One region of the Pseudoalteromonas sp. SG43-5 genome, then DNA from elsewhere that is predicted to be linked to it. Evidence: predicted binding sites of a transcription regulator. Region 1 holds the regulator's gene; each other region holds the start of a gene.
What was found. The regulator sigma-54, encoded in region 1, starts transcription at its own class of promoters, with help from an activator protein. The targets are predictions, from matches to a motif close to GTTGGCACGNNNNTNGNNT.

Region 1 (4,316 bases):
AGCTATAAAGGTCGTGAAGTTGTAAAAAACGTCGGCCTTGAAGTACAAGCTGGCAGTATAGTTGGCTTACTTGGCCCTAACGGTGCTGGTAAAACAACGACTTTTTATATGATTGTAGGGCTTGTTCCTAGCGACAAAGGTAAAATATCTATTGATGATAACGATATTACTCTTTTACCTATGCATAGTCGTGCTAGATTAGGCATAGGCTACTTACCACAAGAGTCATCGATTTTTAGAAAGCTGACTGTTTATCAAAACTTAATGGCCATTTTAGAAACGCGCAAAGAACTAAATAAACAAGCCAGAGAAGACACGCTCAATAACTTATTAGATGAATTTAGCATACAACACATTCGTGATAGCCAAGGTATGGCATTATCGGGGGGAGAACGTCGTCGTGTAGAAATAGCACGAGCGCTGGCAGCAGATCCTAAATTTATATTACTGGATGAACCGTTTGCCGGTGTTGACCCTATTTCGGTATTAGATATAAAGAAAATAATAGAACATCTTAAAAATCGTGGGATTGGTGTATTAATTACCGACCATAACGTAAGAGAGACCCTTGATGTTTGTGAAAAAGCCTACATTGTTTCTCATGGGGAGCTGATTGCATCAGGTACTCCAGAACACGTATTAAATGATAAAACAGTACGCGATGTTTACTTAGGCGAGCAATTTAGGCTGTAACATTTACGCCATGTCTTTAAGCATCTGCTAGTATTAATTATAACAACATAAAAGGATTGTTAGAGATACATGAGGCAATCACTACAGCTGCGCATGGGCCAGCAACTTACAATGACTCCACAGTTGCAACAAGCTATTCGTTTGTTGCAACTCAGTACATTGGATCTCCAGCAAGAAATACAAGAAGCTCTCGACAGTAATCCACTATTAGAGGTTGAAGAGGCAGACTATTCCGAAGACGCTGCTGGTAAAAACGAGCAAAAAGCTGATACCGATGACATAACTGTTAGCGCATCTGCTGATGATGCTCCGAGCGAATACGAACAAGATACTGGTGAAGCACTTGCAAAAGACACGCTAAGTGACGACATGGCTATGGATGTCAGTTGGGATGAGTACATGAGTGCCGCTCCTGCAGCCTCATCAGGTCCAATGCCTGAAGACGAATCAATATACCAAGGCGCCTCTACTGAAACGCTCCATGAGTATTTAATGTGGCAATTACAACTAACGCCATTTAGCCCTACAGACGAAGCTATTGCTATTGCTATTGTAGAAGCTGTCGATGATTCAGGTATTTTAACACTAAGCTGCGAAGAGATTTTAGAAAGCTTTAATCAAGAAAACGAAGATGATAACGAAGTCGAACTTGATGAAATTGAAGCGGTATTAAAACGCATCCAACTGTTTGATCCTGTTGGTATTGCTGCACGTAGTTTACAAGAGTGTTTGTGTATTCAGCTTAATCAATTTGATAAAGAAACACCTTATATTAATGAAACGAAAATGATTTTAACCGAGCATATTGATCTATTAGCAGCTCGCGACTATCGTACATTAATGAAAAAAACTAAGCTCAAAGAAGAAGAGCTTAAAGAAGTAATGACACTAATACATACTCTCAACCCAAAACCTGCAGATACTATTGTAAGGGAAGAATCTGAGTATGTTATTCCTGATGTGTCAGTTAAAAAAATTAAAGGCCGCTGGGTTGTCGAATTAAACCCAGATAGCATGCCTAAAATTCGTGTTAATAGCCAATACGCAGCAATGTCTCGCACTGTAAAATCAAGTGGCGACAGCCAGTTTATTCGCTCACATTTACAAGAAGCTAAATGGTTTATTAAAAGCTTAGAAAGTAGAAACGACACGCTATTAAAAGTTACTAATTGTATTGTTAAGCAACAACAAGGCTTTTTTGAACATGGCCCTGAAGCCATGAAACCAATGGTTTTAAATGATGTTGCTGAAATGGTAGAAATGCACGAATCGACAATTTCTCGCGTAACTACTCAAAAGTACATGCATACACCCCGTGGTATATTTGAGCTTAAATATTTTTTCTCAAGCCATGTAAGTACTGAAAACGGTGGTGAATGTTCATCTACAGCAATACGTGCGCTTATCCGAAAATTAATCGCAGCAGAAAACTCAGCAAAACCATTGAGTGATAGCAAAATAGCGGATATATTGGCTGAGCAAGGAATTAAAGTAGCGAGACGTACAATCGCAAAATACCGCGAATCTCTTGCTATTCCACCGTCAAATCAGCGTAAAAGTCTGATTTAAGACGCTAAACTAAGAGGGTAATGCTTATGCAACTAAACTTAACTGGTCGTCACGTAGAATTAACCGATTCACTAAGAGACTATATTAATACTAAATTTGCGAAGCTTGAAAGACACTCTGATCATATTAATAATGTTCATGTCATTCTCGATGTAGAAAAATTAAATCAAAAAGCAGAAGCCACAATACACGTAAGCGGTGCTGAGCTATTTGCCTCTACAGAACATCAAGATATGTATGCCGCTATTGACTCGTTGATCGACAAGCTCGATCGCCAAGTAATCAAACACAAAGAGAAGCTTGCTCGACACTAATATGATGAAATTAAGTTCACTTATATGCCAGGACTGCAGCAAAGCTGCGGTCCTTTTTAATAGCAAAAAAAGAATTTTAGAGTTCATTAGCGAACTTGCTCACGACAAACTTCCGTATTTACCGCAACAAGATATTCTTAATGCTTTAATGAGCAGAGAGAAATTAGGTAGTACAGGTATAGGACGTGGCATTGCTATTCCTCATGGAAGAATGAGCGGTGCAGAAGAGCCTTTGGCTTTAGTGCTCGTTAGCGAAACTCCAATAAACTTTGATGCAATCGATAATCGCCCTGTTGATATTTTTGTCGCACTCATCGTACCAGATGGCGATAACCAGCAGCACTTAAAGACTCTAGCAACCATTGCTGATAAACTAAACAACAAAGATTTTTGTAAACAGTTACGCAGTGCAAAATCTGATACTGAGCTTTACCAAGTTATTGTCGATCAATCATAGTTTTATAAAGGGTGTTAAATGGAGTTAATTATCATAAGCGGCCGTTCCGGTTCTGGAAAGTCGGTTGCTTTGCGCGTTGTAGAAGATTTAGGTTATTATTGCGTAGATAATATTCCAGTAAACCTACTACCTTCATTAGTTCGCAGTGTGTCTGATAGCTACGATAAAATTGCTGTTAGCATAGATGTGCGCAACATCCCTAAAGAACAAGATGAATTTAACGATATTCTTGAATACTTACCAGGCTTTGCAAACCCTACGTTATTTTATTTAGATAGTGACGATCAGACATTGATCAAACGCTTTTCTGAAACACGCAGATTACACCCACTATCAATAGACTCGTTGCCTCTTGATTTAGCCATCAAAAAAGAAAAAGAATTACTTGATGTATTAACCACTCGCGCCGACTTTATGATAGATACGACTGATTTAAGTGTTCATCAACTCGCTGAATCTATTCGTGAAAAGATTTTAGGTAAAAAAGATAAGCAACTGATTGTCACATTTGAATCATTTGGTTTTAAACACGGTATACCAAAAGAAGCAGACTACGTATTTGATGCACGCTTTTTACCAAATCCACACTGGGAACCAGAGTTGAAGCCTTTAAATGGGTTAGATCAACCGGTTAAAGACTATTTAGCTAATCACAGCATAGTGCAAAAATTCACATGGCAAATTCAAACATTTGTACAAACGTGGTTACCGCATTTAGAACGAAATAACCGCAGTTATTTAACCATTGCTATTGGGTGTACAGGTGGGCAACATCGCTCTGTGTATTTAGCGCAAACTATCGGTGAAAGTTTTGCAATGACACATCCCAATGTAAAAATTCGCCATCGCGAACAAGAAAAATAATATAGCTGAATAATCACCTGTTCAGCTTAGGTAGAGTAAGTTATGCATTGTGAAGATACCTTTTTAATAAAAAACAAATTAGGCTTACACGCCAGAGCAGCTACTGTGCTTGCGCAATTAGCAGTACAATTTGATGCTACAATCACATTATTCCAAGATGACAAAGAAGCAGCAGGCGATAGCGTACTTGCATTAATGTTACTTGAAAGTAGCCAAGGAAAAGAAGTTAAAGTTGTTTGTAAAGGCCCTGATTCTGAGCAAGCTTTACACGCTGTTGGAGAATTAATAGCACAACGCTTTAATGAACAAGAATAATCTGTTTTATAAAAACAATATTCGCATTACTAGTGCTTCAATTAAAACAGATATATAAAATAAATAGGTTAGTAACGCCAGTTAACTCACCTCCCCCCATAAAG
Region 2 (4,316 bases), on a different contig from region 1:
TACCACGTTTTTTAGCGATGCGATCGGGGTATGCCAATGCCACCAGCAAACTTATATAATGCGTATTTAATTCGCTGTTTTCGTCTTTTACTTTTAAGCGGCTTTGCCAATATTTTAACTGTTGTTTAAATACCGGATGCGGACGTTGCTGCTGGCTATGCAGCGCTAAGCTCAACTCGTTTGCACTATTTACTCGGCTCTCAAGTAATGCCACTAAATAAATAGCGAGCCTAAAAATACCAGGGAGTTGGTCATCAAGTATTTGTGCTTTTAATAGCATATGCGCCAAACGAATATCAGCACCAAAACCTAACATTTTACTGCCAAGCGGTGTGAGCTTACCTTTGCTATCAATAGCTTCAAGCATATTAAGCAGGTTACTTGCTTGTTCGCATTGCTGCTCAGTGGGCTTATCAAGTAGGGTTAGCTCATCAATACTGGCTCCCCACTGCTTTGCCTCAAGCATAAGTTGGCTTATGTCTGATGTGAGTATTTCGGGATTGTCGTGGCTATTACGTCGCTCAAAGGTTTGCTTTGAGCCAATTCGATAAACAATGCCCGGCTCTATACGTCCTGCACGCCCAGCACGCTGCACAGCAGATGAGCGCGATATACTTTGTGTTGTGAGCTCTGTAACCCCTGTTTTTAAATTAAAGGTGGCTGCACGGCGCTTGCCGCTGTCAATTACAATGCGTATGCCTTCAATAGTTAAACTGGTTTCGGCTACATTGGTGGTTAGCACTACTTTGCGCATGCCGTTTGGTGCAGGAGCAATAGCAGCTTGCTGATTAGCTTTATCTTGCTCGCCAAATAGCGTTGCAACTTGGCAGTTACTTGGTAAATCGCTCAGTGCTTGTTGCACGCGTAGTATCTCAAACTGCCCAGGTAAAAACACCAATACGCTACCTGTTTGCTCATTAAGTGCTTGTTTTATTATATTAGGAATTGCATCAAGCCAGCGGCTTTCATCTTTTATGGGTATGTATACTTCGTCTATCGGGTAGCTGCGACCGCTTGATTGAATTACAGGGCAGTCAAAAAAAGCTGTATAGCGCTCTGTATCTAGCGTTGCCGACATAAGCATGATGGTTAAATCTTCACGTAGCGCACTTTGGGTCTCGAGCGCAAAGGCAAGTGAGGTATCGGCTGCAATTGAACGCTCATGAAATTCATCAAATATCAGTAAATCAATATCGCTTAATTCGGGATCGTTTTGCAGCATGCGTGTGAGCATGCCTTCGGTGACTATTTCGAGGCGCGTATTAGCGCTTACTTTACTCTCGCCCCTGATCCGCAAACCTACACTTTGCCCAACACTCTCGTTTTGGCACTTTGCTAAATAACTGGCAATATTACGTGCAGCTAAACGGCGAGGCTCTAGCATTACAATACGTTTAAAATGTCCATCGCGCATAAGTTGTAACGGCAACCACGTAGATTTACCCGCACCAGGCGGCGCTTGTAATAACGTAATAGGATTACTTTGTAATGTAGTAACGAGTTGTTGATATATGTCTTGAACCGGCAGCACAGCTATTTACCCAAAATTGCTTTGTGTGCATTGTAACAAAAACCAAAAATAAACGCGCCGCTAAAGCTATGTGGTTATAAAGGATTTAATTAAGGGTTACATAATCAGAAATAATTACAGACCTCTCTGTACATTTTTTAAGGATGTGCTCAAAACATTAATCATTACTGCCCCAATAAAAACATAACACACTGATTATTAATATAAAATAAAGATTTAACTTGTTGGTACACGCTTTGCTCCTTTTATACTGAACGTTAATTAAATCTAAGTAAGGAGAAACTTATGAACAGCGATCGTATGAAAGGTAATTGGAACGAACTTAAAGGTAAGGCTCAACAGAAATGGGGCGATCTTACTGACGACGATTTAGACAAAATTGAAGGTAGCCGTACAGAGCTAGTGGGTAAAATCCAGCAGCAGTATGGTAAATCTAAAGAAGAAGCAGAGCGTGAAGTTGATGAATTTGAAAAAACTCACTAATCGCTAACTTCTAAAAAAACCGCCATTTTGGCGGTTTTTTTGTTTAAGCTGTAGGTTATTTAGTTACGCTTTTAGCTGGTCACCTATTGGTAACTGCCTAATACGCTTTCCGCACGCGGCAAAAATAGCATTACATAATGCTGGCGCATAAACTGGTGTAGATGGCTCGCCTACCCCTGCTGGAGGTGCGTCACTTTGTACAATTTCAACGTCAACTTCAAGTGGTGAGTCGCTCATACGCGGTACGCGATAATCATGAAAGTTACTTTGCTGCACGCGGCCTTTATCAAAGGTAATACCATCGCTGATTGCAGTTGTAATCCCGTAAATAGAACCACCTTGAGTTTGGTTTTTAACGGTGTCAGTGTTTACAACCGTACCCGCATCAATGGCTACCCACGATTTAATTACTTTTAAATCGCCAGCATCCGACACTTCTACTTCAACTACCGTAGCTACGTAAGTTAAAAAGCTTCTGTGTGCTGCTATGCCTAAACCTCGCCCTTTAGGAAGTTCTCGACCCCATTTACTCATGTCAGCTACTTTTTCAATAACATGGCGCAGTCTGCCAATATCTAACGGATAAACCGCTTTATCGCCACCGTAATTATCGTATGTAGCATTTTGCTCTGTTACATCAACAATACGACTCGGACCTATGGTGTCTAGTAAATAGTCTTTTTGGTCGCGACCGGCTTTGTGCGCTGCTTCGCCAATAAATGACTGAATAGCAAAGGCATGAAAAATATTTGATACAGAGCGCATCCAACCAATTCGTGCTTTGGCTTGCGCATCACCGTTTTCTAACTTCATGTTAGGTGTGTTAATTGGGTTATCGGTAAACCCTAAGCGCAGTTCAAAGCTTCCTGGCGTAGTCGCCCCTTCTGAAAAGGTAGACGTAATTGGTGAAAACGCAGTGCGGTGTAAATAAGATTCTATTGCGCCATTTTTATCTAACGATGCTTCAATGTGCTGAGCCGAAACTGCATGGTAAAAACCATGTTGTATGTCGTCTTCACGCGTCCATTGCACACGAATAGGTTTGCCTACTTTCATTGAAAGGTAAGCTGCTTCTGCTGAAAAGTCAGGTTTTGACTTACGCCCAAAGCCGCCTCCTAACATGGTAACGTGAACATTAATTTTGCTCTCATCCATGCCAAGCATGGCAGCCACTGTTTTCATATCGGCTTGTGGATTTTGCGTAGCAGCCCATATATCAACACTATCTTTGTTGTACATAGCCGTTGCACAAGGCGGCTCCATTGGTGCTTGAGCAAGATGCGGTGCGTAATAATCAGCTACGAGTTTATTGCTCGATTTAGCCAATACGCTCATGGCATCGCCTTTATCACGTATGTTTGCCTGTGGAGTTTGTACTGTTTTTAATAATGACTTTTTAAATTCTTCTGAATTGTAATCGCCATTTTTGCCATCATCCCACACGACTTTTAATGCTTTACGCCCTTGCCATGCAGCCCATGTGTTTTTAGCTATAATCGCAATTCCACCTTTTGGCTGAAACTGCGGTGCGCCTTTTGGTGCAGGAATTTCAATAACATCTATAACGTCGTTTATCGCTTTTGTAGCACTGGCATCAAACGACTTAACAACACCGCCTACCACTGGCGGGCGTTCAATTATAGCCACCAGCGCTTGTGGCTCGCGTACATCGGCTGCAAATATTGCTTTACCTGTTACTAAATCGGCTAAATCTATGTGCGCCATGCCAGTATTAATGTAGCGCCATTCTTTGCGTGTTTTAAGTGTTAGTTTGTCAGCTTCTGGTGGCGTTATTGTAAGCGCTAAGTCGATTAAATCTTTATAAGTAAGCGATTTACCTGAGCTGTGTGTAACAACGTGTTGATTAGCAGTACAGGTTTGTGGGTCAACTTTCCAATACTTAGCGGCAGCGTGCTGCATCATGTAACGCACACTTGCGCCCATTTCACGCAGGCGCTTCATGTTGTAGCGAATACTGCGCGAGCCATCGGTATTTTGATCGCCGTATTTAGGGTCGCCCTTACCCTGAATAACAATAACCTTATCCCACGCGGCTTCCATTTCATCGGCAACTATTTGTGCAATCGCGGTGCGAATTTGCTGACCCATTTCAGAGCGATGGCAGGTTATTTCAACCATGCCGTCTGGGCGCAGTGCAATAAATAAGTTTGCGCGTTTTGCTTGCTCAGATGGCTGCTCTAATACACCCGCAAATGCTCTTGGCGCACTGCCTACAAAATAAGTACCGAGTACTAACGCACCTATCGCACTGGTTTTTAAAAACTTACGGCGGTTTAAATCA
Region 3 (4,316 bases), on a different contig from region 1:
CAATTTTGCCTTTAAGCTTACTTACATCAACTTCAAGCGGCACAGCTTTGCCACCATTAACGTCAAGCGTGAATTCTTTAAAATTAGGATCAGGATCCCCTGTCATCGAAAATAAGTTAAATGCGCCATTTTGCATAACAACTGCTTCGCCTGTGCCCATAAAAACAAGTTTTTCGCCATTTGGACCATCAAGCGTTTCTATGTCTATTAGCTCTGATAAGTCGCGTATTGCTTTATCGCGTTCGTTATAGGTAGAGCTGGCATCTGCGGCGTTATTAGTGCCATTAACGGCTGCAATATTTTGATTTAGCGTACTAATGCTTTGAATGAGTGAGTTTGCCTCATCTGAAAATATTTCGAGCTGCTCGTTTACTATACTTTTTTGATCAAGCACGATGCCCGAAAGCCTATCCATTTGATCAATTAAGCTTTGCGCATCTGTCATTACTAATGAGCGGGCAACAGTAGATGAGGGCTGATTTAGCGCTTCTTGCACATTATTAAATAAAGAGTTAATACCAGTCGAAAGGTTGTTCGACTCTTCAGAAAAAATAGTATCAACTCGATTAGCCTCAGTAATAAACTGATCGAAAAACGATTTATTAGAGGTGTCACGATTTAGCTGTGACTGAGCAAACTCGTTTAATAATCGGTATGTTTCGCCTCGCCCTACTTGGTTGTCAACCATAGTAGTAAACTCTGTACGCTCACGAACATAGCCTTCTGTATTAACATTGGCGATATTTTTACTTGTCGTTTGCAGTAGCTCCGAGCTTGCTCTAACCCCAGAACTGGCAATGTTTAATAAATTAAACGACATGTTACTCTACTCCTTGGCGGATCACGTTTGCCGCAATGTCTTTTAGCTGACTGCTATTGAGCACTTGTTTTATTTTGTTGGCATAATTTGGGTCGGTTGCATAACCTGCTTTTTGTAATGAATCTAAAAAGTCGTTTGGTTTAGCTGTATTTTGTAATGCTTCTTTGTAGCGTGGGTTTTGCGTTAAAAAATCAACGAAGTCGTTCACGCTATCTTTAATTGAATCGTAGGCTCTAAAGCTGGCTTGTTTTTTAACGGGTGTACCTTGCTCAAACTCAAGCGTTATTTTGCTTGCTTTATCGCCTTCCCAGCTTTTATCTGACTTAATATTAAATAAGTTATTTGAGCTGCCACCGTCATTTTTATTAATAATGTGCTTACCCCAACCGGTTTCAAGTGCCGCTTGTGCAACCATTACCGCAGGATTTAAACCAATTTTTTGCGCTGCCGTTTTAGCGTGTTCCCACACTGAACTTACAAACTCTTCTGCATTTTTAAATGTTGGGCTATCGGTTTTAGTCTCTGCAGTATCGACTTTAGGCTCAGCAATATCGGCTTTAGTACTCTTAACGATAAGATCGGGTTGCTTATTTTTTTGCTCATGAGGAAGAGCGGAACCGACTTGAGTATCGCTAAAAATATCGTTGGTTGTTCTAAGCACCGAGCCTGGCATAAAGTTTTTAGACTCAGGCGATAACTGCTGAACTATTAAATCGGCAAGGCCTAACGAGCCATTTGATGAAAGCTCTGTTGAAAGTTGCTGATCGTGCATTTCTTCAAAAAACTTTACGCCACTTGAATTAAATGGGCTGTCTTTGTCTTCAAATGCTTCGTTAGCTTTGCGCATTCCTTTGAGCAACATTTGCGTAAAAATAGCTTCAAATTGTGCGGCCGCTTTTTTGAGCGCAGCTTTAGAGGCATCAGTTGATGCATCGCCGCTCGTTAAGGCTTCTTTACGAAGTGAATCTAAGTTGCCTAAATCAAAAAAGTTTTGTTTATCGAGGTGATTAGTTTCCATCGGCTTTTTGACACAAAATGAATAATGCAGTTAAAAATGCAAAAATTGAGCCACTACAGATAAAACAAGGAAGATAAAAATAATAAACTTAAGTTGCTGTAAATAAAAAGCCCTAATTTCAAAAATATAGGGCTTAAGTAATACGTTATTTATTGGCTTGGGTTATTTATATAACAACCAACTGTCCGTTAATTGCGCCGGCTTCTTTTAGTGCTTCTAAAATAGCCATTAAGTCACCAGGCGCTGCGCCAACTTCGTTAATTGCGCGAACTAAATCGTCAAGGCTTACACCTGGATTAAATACAAAGGCGCGCGAGTCATCTTGATTTACATCAATAATGCTCTGCTGCGTGACAACAGTATCACCGTTTGCTAGCGGGTTTGGTTGTGACACGTTTTGTTGTTCTGCAATTGTTACTGTTAAGCCACCGTGAGTTATAGCCGCAGGCTGAAGCTTAACGTTTTTACCAATCACAATTGTACCTGTGCGTGAGTTAACTATAATTTTAGCGGCCATGTCAGCTGGTTTAAATTCTAAGTTTTCGAGTGTTGATAAGTACGATACACGCTGGGATGCGTCGCGTGGAGCTATAACACGAATAGAAACAGAATCAATTGCCTGTGCGCTATTTGGGCCAACTAAGTCATTAATTGTTTTTTCTAGGCGTTTTGCCGTTGTAAAGTCTGGGCGGTTTAAATTAAAAGTAATGTAATCGCCTTGCATAAACGGGCTTTCTACTGTGCGTTCAACTGTTGCACCATTTGGTATACGACCAACTGTAGGGGTGTTAATTACAACTCTACTACCATCAAGGCCTTGTGCGCCTAAGCCACCGACAATTAAACTACCTTGTGCAATTGCGTACACGTTACCGTCTACACCTTTTAAAAAAGTTTGTAGTAAAGTACCGCCACGTAAGCTGCCTGCACTACCAATAGAAGAAACCGTAATATCGATTGCTTGCCCAGGCTTTCTAAATGCAGGTAGTTCTGCATGCACCGCCACAGCGGCAACATTTTTAATTTTAGGACTTTGAGTTGAAGGTAGCGTAATACCAAAGCTGTTCAACATGCCTCTAAAACTTTGTTGTGTGTATGAGTTTTGCTCGCCAGTGCCTGGTAAACCAACCACTAAGCCATAACCAACTAATTGGTTAGAGCGTACGCCTTCAACCATAGACACATCTTTTATGCGCTCAGCACTGGCAGTAAACTGCCAACCTAATAACACAACTAAACATAAAGCTTTAAGGCTATTCATGTTGTTACCCTCTAAAATGGAAACAGCGAACTGCTAAAGAAACGTGTAAGCCAACCAGGACTTTGCGCTTCTTGCGTTTGCCCTTTACCTGAGTATTGAATACGTGCATTAGCAATGCGGTTTGATTCAACCGTATTATCGGCGCTTACGTCTTGAGGGCGTACTAGCCCTTCTAAACGAATAAACTCTTCACCGGTATTAAGCGTTAGCCATTTTTCGCCGCGAATAACTAAGTTACCATTAGGTAAAACGCGCATTACATTAACCGAAATATCGCCCACTAAGCTGTTTGACTGGTTTGATTTTGAATCGCCCGTAAACGACGAATCGCTACCAATGCCAAACTGAATACTATCGCCACCTATATTTACAGGTAGACCACCTAAGCCAATCACTGGGTCTAAGCTTGCGTCAGTTTCTTTGTCTGTTTCTGTTTTAGCGGCTTTTGTTGCTTGAGTAGACTCTTGCAATTTAACCGTAATTATATCGCCAGTACGTAGCGCTTTTTTATCAGAATATAAGTCGTTTGATGTATGAGTATTAAACAATGAACCTGTGGCTACCAGCGGCTCTAAAATAGGCTCGGGGTACATAGGTGCGTAGTAAGGGTCGTCCTGCACTACTTCACTATTTTGCGTAGACATACAGCCACTTAAAAATAATGTGCCCGCTGTAAATAAAATAATATTACGCATAATTCCCCCTACTCTATTAAAGCTGTTGATTGATATAACTCATCATTTCGTCAACGGCCGAAATTACTTTTGAGTTCATTTCGTAAATACGCTGAGTTTCTATTAGATTTACTAGCTCTTCAGTTACATTTACGTTTGAAGTTTCGAGTGAGCCTTGAATAATGCTACCTAACCCTTCAACACCCGGGTTACCTTGTACCGGCGCACCACTTACAGCCGTTTCGGTATAAAGGTTTTGACCAATTGGCTCAAGACCCGATGGATTAATAAAGTCACTAATAGTCAGCTGACCAATTACAACGTTATCGGCTTGGCCTGCAACACGTACAGATACTTCGCCGTCTTGCGAAACCGTAATTGATTGCGCGTCATCTGGTACATTCATTTCTGGCTGAATAACGTAACCTGCGCCCGATGTCACAATTCGTCCATCGCCATCGGTAGTAAACTGACCATTGCGCGAGTAAGCAATATTGCCATCTGGTTGCAGTACTTCAAAAAAACCTTCGCCAGAAATCATCC

Region 2: the regulator sigma-54 is predicted to act here: its motif matches at 1,755-1,773, upstream of H5161_RS07610 (CsbD family protein).
Region 3: the regulator sigma-54 is predicted to act here: its motif matches at 1,875-1,893, upstream of flgJ (flagellar assembly peptidoglycan hydrolase FlgJ).

The regions. Positions count from the first base shown of each region.
Region 1 covers NZ_JACJFA010000014.1:12,336-16,651, reverse strand. The annotation lists gene lptB (LPS export ABC transporter ATP-binding protein) at 1-693, shown strand, start outside; gene H5161_RS14160 (RNA polymerase factor sigma-54) at 763-2,262, shown strand; gene hpf (ribosome hibernation promoting factor) at 2,289-2,576, shown strand; gene ptsN (PTS IIA-like nitrogen regulatory protein PtsN) at 2,581-3,033, shown strand; gene rapZ (RNase adapter RapZ) at 3,052-3,897, shown strand; gene H5161_RS14140 (HPr family phosphocarrier protein) at 3,940-4,212, shown strand.
Region 2 covers NZ_JACJFA010000005.1:173,406-177,721, reverse strand. The annotation lists gene hrpB (ATP-dependent helicase HrpB) at 1-1,531, opposite strand, end outside; gene H5161_RS07610 (CsbD family protein) at 1,817-2,014, shown strand; gene H5161_RS07605 (xanthine dehydrogenase family protein molybdopterin-binding subunit) at 2,078-4,316, opposite strand, start outside.
Region 3 covers NZ_JACJFA010000032.1:13,928-18,243, reverse strand. The annotation lists gene flgK (flagellar hook-associated protein FlgK) at 1-820, opposite strand, end outside; gene flgJ (flagellar assembly peptidoglycan hydrolase FlgJ) at 822-1,838, opposite strand; gene H5161_RS19260 (flagellar basal body P-ring protein FlgI) at 2,005-3,099, opposite strand; gene flgH (flagellar basal body L-ring protein FlgH) at 3,111-3,794, opposite strand; gene flgG (flagellar basal-body rod protein FlgG) at 3,811-4,316, opposite strand, start outside.